Cytobacillus luteolus: one gene and its partner. The protein of the gene in region 1 interacts with the protein of each later gene in a pairwise test. Links are inferred from orthologs where the notes say so. Each region holds a gene or a part of one and is shown on either strand. Other genes may lie near its edges.

Region 1 (8,979 bases):
TTGCTCTTCGGACTGCTTGGAAGGTTTAAAAAATTGAAACAACACCCAAGCTCCAATACCGACTAACACTAAGCCTCCAATTTTTTCAGCAGCACTTGGTGATATGATAGTTGCGATTGTACTACCAACTCCCATAGCTAACAAAAGGGTAAGAGCAGAGCAGCAAGCAATAATTACAATTGATTTAAATGGAATTTTCATTTTGCGTAATCCATATGTGAAACCTACACTAAAGCTATCAAGACTAACAGCAAATGCTAATAAGACTAGTGACAAGTATTGAGTCATCGTTTCTTTAGAAGCTCCTTCCTATCAATTGCTATGATAGTATATGGGAGGAGCCCATCCAGTGTGAAAGTCTTATTTTGGGTGAAACTTTATTTTAACCTTTGGCATTTAGGGCAGAAATGAGTACCTCTTCCCCCAACCACGATTTTTTCAAGTGAGGTGCCACAATGTTTACACGGTTCTGCTTTTCTTCCGTACACAAACAATTCAAGTTGAAACATTCCTATTTCTCCTTGAGTATTAACATAGGATCTAATCGTACTTCCACCCTTATTAACAGCTTCTTGCAAGGTGCTGACAATCTCCTGATGTAATTTTTTGATTTCCTTAGGCTTTAGAGAATTAGCTTCCCGCTCAGGATGAATACCTGCTCGAAATAATGCTTCATCTACGTAGATATTGCCTAATCCAACAACAATTTTTTGGTCAAGCAAAGCTACTTTAACCTTTCGATTGGTTTTCATTAATCCTTCTTTTAAAACCTTTTCAGTAAATTCTTCCGAAAAAGGCTCGGGTCCAAGCTGAGAAAGAGGCATCTCCATCTCTTCTACACCTTTTTTAAATAGATGCATTGTACCGAACTTTCTTACGTCCTTATATCTTAGCTCCGTGTTATCTGTAAAGGTGAAGAAAACGTGGGTGTGCTTATCATAAGGTTCATCGTTAGAATATAATCCATACCTTCCTTCCATCCGTAAATGAGAGACTAATACATAATCATCTAAAATGAACTTAAGAAATTTCCCTCTTCTTGAAATCTCATGTATGGTTTGTCCTTTTAATGCATCAATAAATTGTTCGGCCTCAGCAGGTTTTTTGACCATTTTGGGCCAAAGAACTCTTACTTCTTCAATTTTTTTGCCGAGTACTAATTGTGCAAGAGTTCTTCTTACTGTTTCTACTTCTGGTAATTCAGGCAATGCTTTCACTTCCTTTATTATTTCGCGTCATACCAAGTTGGGCCATATGAATAATCAACCTTTAACGGAACTTCAAGTTTAACCGCATTCTCCATTACTTCAGGTACAATTTTTTCTAAACGTTCAATTTCATGTCTAGGTGCTTCAAAAATAAGTTCATCGTGAACCTGTAGCAATAACTTTGATTCTAACTTCTCTTCTACTAGACGGTCTGCCATATCAATCATCGCCTTTTTGATAATGTCCGCGGCGCTACCTTGTATCGGAGTATTCATAGCTGTGCGTTCTGCAAAGCTACGAACATTAAAATTACGGCTAGTTATTTCAGGAATGTAACGACGGCGTTGAAGTAAAGTTGACACATATCCTTTCTGCTTAGCGTCCTGAACGATCTCCTCCATATAGTTTTTCACACCAGGGAAACTTTCCAAATAACGCTCTATGAATTGACCTGCTTCCTTTCTGGTTATACCCAGACTTTGAGAAAGGCCGTAATCACTAATTCCATATACTATACCAAAATTAACAGCTTTTGCTTGGCGTCTCATATCTCCGGTCACCTCTTCAGCCGAGACATGGAATACATCCATTGCTGTTTTCGTGTGTATATCTAAATCTTTGTTAAATGCTTCAATTAAGTTCTCATCGTTTGCAATATGTGCAAGTACCCTTAACTCAATTTGCGAGTAGTCTGCTGCAAAGATAACCCAATCCTTTTGCGAAGGGATAAAGGTTTGTCTGATTTTTCTACCTTCCTCTAAACGAATAGGGATATTTTGCAAATTAGGATCAATTGAACTTAGTCTCCCTGTTTGCGTTAACACCTGATTGAATCTTGTATGGACCTTACTTGAATCCTCGTAAATGACCTTTAATAATCCTTCAATATAGGTCGATTGAAGTTTTCCAAGTTGTCGATAATGCAGAATGTGTTCAATTATTTCATGCTTATTTGATAACTTTTCAAGAACATCAGCTGATGTTGAATATCCGGTCTTTGTCTTTTTTACAGGTGGTAAATTAAGTTTCTCGAAAAGGATAGAACCGAGTTGTTTAGGTGAATTGATATTAAACTTTTCTCCTGCACTCTCAAAGATATTTTGTTCTAAAGAATTAAGCTTTTGCCTTAATTCTTCTCCCATCGATTTTAATCGTTCGACATCAACTGTTATACCTGTTGCTTCCATCTCAGCTAAAATTAAGGTAAGCGGCAATTCAAGTTCCGTAAAAAGTTCAAGTTGCTCATTTTCAACCAACTCTTCATTTAATTTATCTTTTAAATAGTGAAGTGCTTTCGCTTCTCTTATTAAATGCTCGGCAAGTACGTCCTGTTGTGGAATCGTGCGTTTTGCACCTTTTCCATACACCGTTTCGTCTGCTTGTATATTTCCATATCCCTTTACTTTGGCAATTGAAGCAATATCAACAGTTGATTCTGAAGGGTTAAGAATATACGAGGCAATTAAACAATCAAAATCAATTCCTTTTAATTGTATTCCCTTCCACCTTAAGCCAACGATAGAGCTTTTTGCATCAAAGACATTCTTGCGTTGTTGCTCATCTTCAGCCCATGCTTTGAACTCCATTGATTGTAAGGCAACATCAGTTGGTATAAAAAAGTTTCCGTTATCATTGACTATTGCAAAACCAAGGATATCTGCCTGATGATAATTTTCTTCAAGTATCTCAACTATTAAAGTAGACTCTTTAGCGAAAATATCTTCAGTAACCTCAGACACAATCTTGTAATCCACTTCCTCTAAAGCTGTAGTGTCTTCCTCTTCTGATACTCCGAGCTTGTCCAGTAATGAATTGAATCCTAGTTCTTTAAATATTGCAATAAGTTTTGATGGTTCATATCCATCATATTCAATTGTGTCTAGACCAACTTCAATGGGTGCTTCTTGGATTATGGTAGCCAATTCCTTACTCATCAAAGCCTGTGCTTTATTATCTGATAGTTTTTCCTTTAATTTATCTCCGCTTACCTGATCAATAGACTCAAGTAAATTTTCTAGCGTCCCAAATTCTTTAAGTAGCTTTAAAGCTGTTTTTTCGCCAACGCCCGGTACACCAGGAATATTATCTGAACTATCTCCCATAAGACCCTTCATATCGATAATTTGTTCAGGACTAATTCCATACTTTTCTTGGACAAATTCTGGGGTATAGGAATCTACATCTGTGATCCCTTTTTTTGTTATATCCACTGTGATTTTGTCTGATGCTAATTGAGTTAAATCTTTATCTCCGGATATGACCTTTACTGTATAACCTTCTTTTGCTGCTTTTGCTGAAAGAGTACCAATAATATCATCTGCCTCGTAATTTTCAAGCTCGTAACGCTTAATGTTGTATGCATCTAATAATTCTCTTAGAAATGGAAATTGCTCTGATAATTCTGGTGGTGTTTTTTGACGGCCACCTTTGTATTCTCCAAATGTTTTATGACGAAATGTTGTTTTACCTGCATCAAATGCAACTAAAATATGGGAAGGTTTCTCGTCCTCCAGAATTTTCATAAGCATCATAGTGAAGCCATAAATTGCGTTTGTATGTACACCTTTTTCATTGCTTAGTAGTGGTAGTGCAAAAAAAGCACGATAAGCAATACTATTTCCATCTATTAATACTACCTTTTTTGACATCTTAATCCCCCATTTCTTCCTATATAGGTTACAATTTATATCTTGTCCGTTCCTTTCCGCTGCAGGCACTTGCTTTCCGCGCGGGGAATTATGAAAAAGCCAAAATATAAAAAGACACTATTTTCTTCTATATATTTTAGCATGACTAAATACAGAAAGGAAAATAGTGCCTATTATAAATTGGGTTTATTCAGTGTAGCCCATTAATATTCTTGCATATGGTGATTCTGAAGGTAAGATGATGACCGTTTCACCATTGATTGTACGTTTGTAAGATTCTAAAGTTCGGTAAAGGTTATAAAAGCTAGGGTCCTTGGTAAAGGCGTTATTATAAACTCTTGCCGCTTCTCCTTCCCCTTCACCACGAATTGTTTCTGCATCTGCCTGGGCTTTGGCTAATAGTTCTTTTACTTCTCTATCCGTGTTCGCTATAATCCTATTTTTCTCCGCATCACCCATAGATAAATATTCTTGAGCTTTTGACTCACGTTCAGAAATCATTCGAGTAAATACGGATAGCTCGTTTTCTTTAGGTAAATCTGTTCTCTTCATACGAATATCGGTTACAGATATACCGTAGTTATCTCGCTCTAACAGTGTATTAACAATTTCTGTTACGCGATCATTTAAACTCCCTCTATTCGATTTTTCATCATTAATAATCTCGTCATAGTTTAATTGACCTAATTCAGTTCTCAATGCTGAGTATACAAACTCATCTAGCTTCGCTTCTGCATTTTCAACTGTACGGGTAACTGCAATCATTTGTTTTGGATTATCCACACGCCATAAAGCATAGTTATCGATAATAATACGTTTCTTGTCTTTTGTATTAATTTCAGCTTCCTCAACATCATAGACCATTTGATACTTTGGAAGTGTTGACACAGACTGAATAAAAGGAATTTTATAACTCAAACCAGGTTCACTTTCAATACGAACAACTTCTCCAAATTGACGGACTACCTTAAATTCTCCTTCTTTAACAATAAAAAGGTTTGTTAGCACAATAACGAGTAACGCAACAATAATTACGATGAAGATACCACCTTTAGTGTATTTCTTCCAATCGTTGTTTTGTTTACGTTGTTCAATGTCTATTACATTTTGATCAGTCATTAGTTACCACTCCCTTCTTGCGAGTCTTTAGGTGCAGTTTGTGTTTGTTTTTCAAGAGGTCTAATTGGAAGATATTTCATTGTATTGCCATCTTCACTCATAATGTAAATCTCTGCTCCCGGCAATACCTGGTCAAGAGTTTCTAACACTAAACGCTTACGAGTTATTTCAGGAGAGACTTTGTATTCTTCATAAAGTGCATTAAATTTCGCAACGTCCCCACGAGCTGTTTCAATTCTAGCTGCTCTATCTCCTTCAGCTCTTGAAATAATTGCGTCCTTTTCCCCTTCAGCTTCCTGTGTTCGTTGATTTCGATATTTATTTGCTTCGTTAATCTTTGTATTCATCGTTTCACGAGCATCCGTTACATTTGTAAAAGCTTTACGAACATCATCATTTGGAAGCTCAACATCTTGTAGTTTAACTGCTGTAACAGAAATTCCAATATCATATCTTTCAACTAATGAAATAAGCAAATCTCTTACCTCAGCTTCTATTTGAGCTTTTCCAGAGGTTAGAGCATCATCAATTCTTGAGCTCCCAATAATACTTCTTAATGAAGAAGAAGTTGCATTATATAAGATTTGTTGAGGATCTTCTGAATTATATAAATAACTTCCAGGATTAGTAATTTTCCATTGTACTACAAGATCAGCTAATACAATGTTTTCGTCCCCTGTAATCATTTTTGTTTCATCTGGAAAATCAACAATTTCTCCGTTTTTTTGATCATATCCAAATTGCAAACTAAATGTTTCCTTAGATAATTTTTGTACATCTTGGATTGGCCATGGTAGCTTAAAATGTAACCCTGGTTCACTAATCCCTTCATTTACTTTACCAAATGTTAAGATTACTGCTTGCTCAGATTCATCTACTGTGTACCAAGATGTGAATGCTGTAATACCAAGTAGAATGATAACCAATGATAGTCCCGCCGTGATAAAAATTCGTTTCAGACTCATCATGTTGCTTTCCCCCTTATTCTATAGTTTAACCCAATTTCATATATTACTAGATTATTGGAAGTTAGGTATTTACACCGATTGCTCGGGATATAGTTATATACGAGTGAAAGTCTAGAAAGTTTCAAAAAAGATTTTATACGTATTTGAATTATATATAATTTAAAAAATAACCCTAAAAGAGTTATTTTTTTTCACTGTTATTAAATTCTTGAACGGATCTTCTTGAATTATCATAAGTTTCGCTGTATTGATCATTTGTATAGTCTTTTATTACACTTCTCCAAAATGCTTGTGCTGGATAGTTTTTTGCAATTTGTGTAATTTTCCAATCACCCAAGAACATATCAAATATCCTCCGAGCAACGACTTTCCCTATACCTTTTCCTGCATATTTCTTGAGTATAAAAAACTCAGCAATAGAGGCTGGACTTGTTTCGGTTTGGCTATTTACTAAAACAAAACCAGCTAATACATCATCTACTTTTATAAAAAATGGATGCTTATTTTCGTGTATCCAATACTCTTCAAGATTAAAAGGGTCATATAAACCTTGTTCATTGACTTCAATACTATTAATAAATTGACTAAAATCATAAATATAAAACTGCATAATATTATGTAATATTTGTTGTTCATTCTTTTCTACTCTTAAAACTTCAATATTCATATCTCACCTCAAAGAAATTTAACTGCAAATTCAATTTAACTAAAATTGGCAATTAAATCAAGATAAAAAAGAGACAAGACCTTTTTAAGGACTTGTCTTTCAAAAAAATTCCTCGGATGAAGGGGTCTTCAAAATTAGTGTAGAGGATTATTGTTAAACTCATATAAATCTACTGTAAAAATTCTGTAAATTTTTTAAGAAATGCTTCTTTTTAAGTTAACTATAAATGTAGTACCTTCACCAACTTTACTGTTCACAGCCAGTGTCCCATGATGAGCTTCAACAAGGTGTTTTACAATCGCTAAACCTAATCCAGTTCCGCCTGAGTTTCTACTCCTTGCCTTGTCCACTCGATAAAACCTTTCAAATATCCGAGGAATTTCATCCTTTTCAATACCTATTCCAGTGTCCCTAATCTTAACTTGAATGGTGTCTTCTAAATCACTAACTTCAATTAAAACTTTTCCCCCAGCTGGTGTATACGTAATGCCATTACTGATTAAATTTAGAAATACTTGTTTTAATCGATAGCTATCTCCCTCAACCATTGGTTGGTGACCTGACATTAGTGAGAGTTCAATATCTTTATTCTCTGCTTTTCCTCCCAGTAATACCAGTATCTCATTTAATATTTCAACAATATTTACCTGTTGGTAATTCAACTGAAAGCCTTGTTGCTCCATCTTAGATAAATCCAATAATTCCTGTATAAGCTCTTGGAGCCGATCACTTTCCTTAAGAATAATAGAAAGAAAATACTCTAATGTCTTTTCATCCTTCATTGCTCCATCTAAAAGAGTTTCTGAGAAACCTTTTATAGATGTAATCGGAGTTTTTAGTTCATGAGAAACATTGGCTACAAAGTCCTTCCTCATTTGTTCAAGTCTTTTTAATTCTGTGATATCATGGAAAAGAACTACAACACCTTTCCATTCACTATTCGTACCGATGATTGGTGTCCCATACACTTCGAAATGTCTTCGTTCAATTTTCAGAGGAAGAACAAGCTGTCTACGAACTTTTTCTTCTTTCATAAAAACTTCTTCAATTAATGACACAACCGATTTATGCGGTAAGGCTTCATTATAAAGATGTGATAAATAACTTGATGTTTCTATCTCAAATATTTCCTTGTAGGCACGATTTACAAGGTTGATATACCCCCTACCATCAATAAGAATAAGTCCACTTCCCATATTTTCTATTAAGGTTCGAAGGCGGTCATGCTGCATTTCATGTGCTTTAGTCATATCCTGTAGATTTCTAGCCAAAATATTAATCGAACGATTAAGTGCACTTGTTTCATCCAAATCGGTTTCATATGTTCTAGCCTTGAAGTTTCCCTTAGCTAATTCAATTGCAACTTTAGTAGCAGACTCAATCGGCTTCGTATACTGTGAAGTAATCCTTACTCCAAGAAACAGAATGACTATAAAAGCAACTCCTAAGCTACTAATTAATAATCCCCAAATTTGTTGGTTTACCTTTCTTAAAGAATCAACAGGAGAGCTAAGTATAATATATCCCTCAACAGTTTCGTCTGTAGCAAGTAAAGGCACTCCATAGTAATACATATCATATTCTTCTACAATTAAGTGAAAGCTCTTTTTGTCATTTACGTAATCATTTAGGATTGTACTTATATGTTGTTCATGAATGGTTTTACTATATTCCTCATGTCCATTCGCATCATACAGAATTTTACCGGCATGATTTATAATTGTTATTCTTGAATCAAGTGCTCCCTCTATGTTATGCATTTTCTCATTCAAATTAGGATGATAAAATAATCCACCTTCAGATACGTAGATTGAAACTAGGTCAGCTTCCTTTTCCATTCGTTCGTTAAATGTATTTAAATAGAAGCTTTTAAACATCTGTCCTAATAAAATCCCTAAACCGAGAAGCACAGAAACAATTAAGGTTATGAGAGCAAAGAGCAGCCGTGAACGAAAATTATTCATCCATTTTTGGCTCCTCTAGCTTGTAACCTAGCCCTCGAATGGTTTTTATATATACAGGTTTTTTTGAGTTACTCTCTATTTTTTCACGTAAGTGGCTGATGTGCACATCCACAATTCGTGTATCTCCAGCAAAATCATAATTCCATACAGCACTTAATAGCTGATCCCGAGTAAGAACTCTCCCCTTATTTCGTGCAAGATAAACAAGCAATTCGAATTCCTTCGGTGTCAGTTCTAACCTTACTTGATTTGTGTATGCTTCATAATGATCGGGTAGGATTCTTAACTCTCCAATCACAATATTCTCTGTATCAAGTTCCTCTTCTTTTTCAGTTTGAATATTCGTTCTTCTTAAAATGGCTTTTACTCGTGCAACCACTTCTCTTGGACTAAAAGGCTTAGTCA
Region 2 (3,934 bases), on another replicon or contig:
TTTCTGGCAATCGTTCATCTGGAACATTACACTTTCCGAATCATTTACGAGTAGAACGTTCATATGACGATTGTTTATTTACCTTTCATGAAATGAAAAATAGCTCCTTTTGTTTTACGATAGATGGACCAGGCCAAAGTATCCTTCCAGGTGGAGGGGTAATAATTACAGAGGTTTGGGAACACTATCCTAGTGATAAAACAGGTAACAACTATTTTATTATTGACCCTGACACTCTGTCATTTCCCTTAAAGGTAAGAAATAGGGAGATTGGTGACAAAATGACATTAAAAGGCATGAAGGGAAGGAAAAAGGTAAAAGATATTTTTATTGACCGTAAAATTCCCATGAAGGATAGGGACATTTGGCCGATTATAGAAAATGGTACTGGAGATATTATCTGGTTACCAGGCTTAAAAAAATCAACCTATGAAGCCACTGATCGATCAAAAGGAAGGTACATATTACTACAACATAAGGGCAACCAACGTCTAGGGGGCAAAGTAGAATGAAGCAAGATATTGAGAAAGTTCTGATTACCGAGGAAGAAATACAAGAAAAAGTAAAAGAGTTAGGTATGACTTTAACGGAAGATTATAGAGATCGTTTTCCGTTAGCAATTGGTGTTTTAAAAGGTGCTATGCCATTTATGGCGGACTTATTAAAACGAATTGATACATATTTGGAAATCGATTTCATGGATGTTTCCAGCTATGGCCACTTAACTGTTTCATCTGGACAAGTTAAAATCCTAAAGGATTTAGACACTTCAGTGGAGGGGCGAGATATCTTAATTATCGAAGATATTATCGATAGTGGGTTAACATTGAGTAACTTGGTAGAGCTTTTCAGACACAGAAAGGCAAAATCAATCAAAATTGTTACCTTATTAGATAAACCTTCTGGAAGAAAAGCGGATATAGAGGCTGATTATGTTGGCTTCCAAGTACCAGATGCTTTTGTAGTAGGATATGGTCTAGACTATATCGAAAAGTATCGAAATTTACCATATATCGGTGTATTAAAGCCACATATCTATACAACTGAAGAAGTATGATTATATTCCAGGTTCCATCTGGGGTAATAGTTGTCAGTAAAGGAAATATATAGCACTTGTTAAGGGCTATTTGTTGTAATGAATCTATTCGCTATGATACTATTGACTATAGTTTGTTCATCGTGGGAGGAGGTAAGGGATGAATCGGATTTTTCGAAATACGATCTTTTATTTACTTATATTTTTGGTAATTATCGGTGTAGTTAGCTTTTTTAATGGAACGAATCAGCAAACAGAGGAAATGAACTACAATGAATTCATCACTCATCTTGAAAATGGTGATGTCAAATCACTATCTATGCAACCTGTACGAGGGGTGTATGAGATAAGTGGACAATTGACTAACTATGAAGCTGAACAGTTCTTCCTTACATATGTTCCAAATATGCCAAGAGTGATGGAACGTATTGATGCTGCTGTTGCAGCAAATACGGATATTAAGATACTTCAAGCGGAAGAAACAAGTGGTTGGGTAACCTTCTTCACTTCCATAATTCCTTTTGTTATTATCTTTATCTTATTCTTCTTCCTGCTTAACCAAGCTCAAGGTGGCGGTAGCAGGGTAATGAACTTTGGTAAGAGTAAAGCAAAGCTTTATAGTGAAGAAAAGAAAAAGGTTAAATTTAAAGATGTAGCAGGTGCCGATGAGGAGAAACAAGAGCTTGTTGAGGTTGTTGAATTCTTAAAGGATCCTCGCAAATTCTCCGAGCTTGGTGCAAGAATTCCTAAGGGTGTCCTTCTTGTAGGACCTCCAGGTACTGGTAAAACTTTATTAGCACGTGCAGTTGCTGGTGAAGCAGGAGTTCCGTTCTTCTCAATCAGTGGTTCGGACTTTGTAGAGATGTTTGTTGGAGTAGGGGCTTCACGTGTACGTGACCTATTTGAAAATGCTAAAAAGAATGCCCCGTGTATAATCTTTATTGATGAAATCGATGCTGTAGGTCGACAACGTGGTGCTGGTCTAGGTGGAGGACATGATGAACGTGAGCAAACCCTAAACCAACTACTCGTTGAAATGGATGGATTCGGTGCAAATGAAGGAATTATTATTATTGCAGCGACAAACCGTCCGGATATTCTTGACCCAGCCCTTTTACGTCCAGGTCGTTTTGACAGACAAATTACAGTTGATCGTCCAGACTTAAAAGGAAGAGAGGCTGTTCTAGGAGTACATGCTCAAGGTAAGCCTTTAGATGAATCTGTTAATCTTAAAGCGATTGCTGCTCGTACACCAGGCTTCTCTGGAGCAGATTTAGAGAACCTATTAAACGAAGCTGCTCTAATCGCAGCAAGACGTAACAAAAAGAAAGTGGATATGTCTGATATCGACGAAGCAACAGATCGTGTTATTGCAGGACCTGCGAAGAAGAGTCGTGTCATTTCTAAAAAGGAAAGAAATATTGTTGCATATCATGAAGCTGGTCACACCATTATTGGTTGTGTATTAGATGAAGCAGATATGGTTCATAAAGTAACTATCGTACCTCGTGGTCAAGCTGGTGGTTATGCTGTTATGCTTCCAAGAGAAGATCGTTATTTTATGACAAAACCAGAATTACTTGATAAAATTACGGGATTACTTGGTGGACGTGTAGCTGAAGAAGTAGTATTTGGAGAAGCAAGTACAGGCGCACATAATGACTTCCAGCGTGCAACAGGTATAGCCCGTAAGATGGTTACAGAATACGGTATGAGTGAAAAGCTTGGACCACTTCAATTTGGTCAACCACAAGGTGGTCAAGTGTTCCTTGGTCGTGATATCCATAATGAGCAGAATTATAGTGATGCTATAGCTCATCAAATTGACTTAGAAATTCAAAGTTTAATTAAGGAATGTTACGAAAAAGCGAAGGTTATTCTAACAGAGAATCGTGATAAGCTAGAGCTTGTTGCTAAAACATTGTTAGAAATTGAAACACTTGATGCTGAACAAATTAAAAGTCTATATGAGGAAGGTAAATTACCTGATCGTCCATATGCAGCGGAAGAAACTTCCAAACCAAGTGATGATGTAAAGGTAAATATCAACTCTAAAAAAGATGAAGCAAATGATACAGAAGAAGAAAAGTAATTAATTCTACTGGGTGTCGGATACACATTGTTGTATTTGGCACCTTTTTTATAGAATGAAAGGCTCTGGTGAGTTAACATGTTATTTGCATTAGATGTAGGAAACTCAAGTATTGCTTTAGGAATATACGAAAAGAACGAGTTGACCTATCATTGGCGAATTGAAACAAATAGAAATCGCACTGAAGATGAATATGGAATGATAGTAAGATCACTGTTAGACCACGTTGATATTGAATTTAGCGATATAAAAGGAATCATTATTTCCTCGGTTGTACCTCCAATTATGTTTTCACTTGAAAAGATGTGTAACAAATATTTTGGTTTAAAGCCACTGATTGTTGGTCCTGGAATTAAGACAGGATTAAACATTAAATATGATAATCCACGTGAAGTAGGAGCAGACCGTATAGTAAATGCGGTAGCGGGAATCCATTTATTTGGGGGGCCACTAATCATAGTTGATTTCGGAACTGCTACTACCTATTGTTACATAAATGAACATAACCAATATATTGGTGGTGCAATCGCACCAGGAATTGCAATTTCAACAGAGGCTTTATATTCAAAGGCTGCGAAACTACCTCGTATTGAAATCGTAAAACCAGATGAAATAATCGGGAAAAATACGGTTAGTGCGATGCAAGCGGGGATACTATACGGGTATGTAGGTCAAGTTGAAGGAATTGTGAATAGAATGAAGGAACAATCGAATGTTTTGCCGAAAGTTATAGCTACGGGAGGAATGGCTTCTCTTATAGCAAAGGAATCAAATGCAATAGATCATATTGAACCATTTTTAACCTT

Evidence for each region.
Region 2: the proteins of hflC (region 1) and ftsH interact in binary tests that used the Escherichia coli proteins (3 or more experiments, as listed by UniProt). The link is inferred for Cytobacillus luteolus from one-to-one orthologs.

The regions. Positions count from the first base shown.
Region 1 is NZ_JAGGKM010000004.1:305,881-314,859, forward strand. Bases 3,010-5,997 are described here. They hold hflC (protease modulator HflC), read right to left. Parts: upstream 4,976-5,997; coding sequence 4,043-4,975; downstream 3,010-4,042. Other genes in these bases: polA (DNA polymerase I), read right to left, coding at 3,010-3,856; hflK (FtsH protease activity modulator HflK), read right to left, coding at 4,975-5,943. In the rest of the region: sporulation membrane protein YtaF, read right to left, coding at 1-288; mutM (DNA-formamidopyrimidine glycosylase), read right to left, coding at 378-1,208; more of polA, read right to left, coding at 1,226-3,009; J2Z26_RS13585 (GNAT family N-acetyltransferase), read right to left, coding at 6,125-6,610; two-component system histidine kinase PnpS, read right to left, coding at 6,805-8,574; J2Z26_RS13595 (response regulator transcription factor), read right to left, coding at 8,567-8,979.
Region 2 is NZ_JAGGKM010000010.1:10,826-14,759, reverse strand. Bases 677-3,662 are described here. They hold ftsH (ATP-dependent zinc metalloprotease FtsH), read left to right. Parts: upstream 677-1,196; coding sequence 1,197-3,128; downstream 3,129-3,662. Other genes in these bases: J2Z26_RS20520 (type III pantothenate kinase), read left to right, coding at 3,207-3,662; hpt (hypoxanthine phosphoribosyltransferase), read left to right, coding at 677-1,057. In the rest of the region: tRNA lysidine(34) synthetase TilS, read left to right, coding at 1-512; more of hpt, read left to right, coding at 509-676; more of J2Z26_RS20520, read left to right, coding at 3,663-3,934. UniProt on the Escherichia coli protein: Acts as a processive, ATP-dependent zinc metallopeptidase for both cytoplasmic and membrane proteins. Plays a role in the quality control of integral membrane proteins.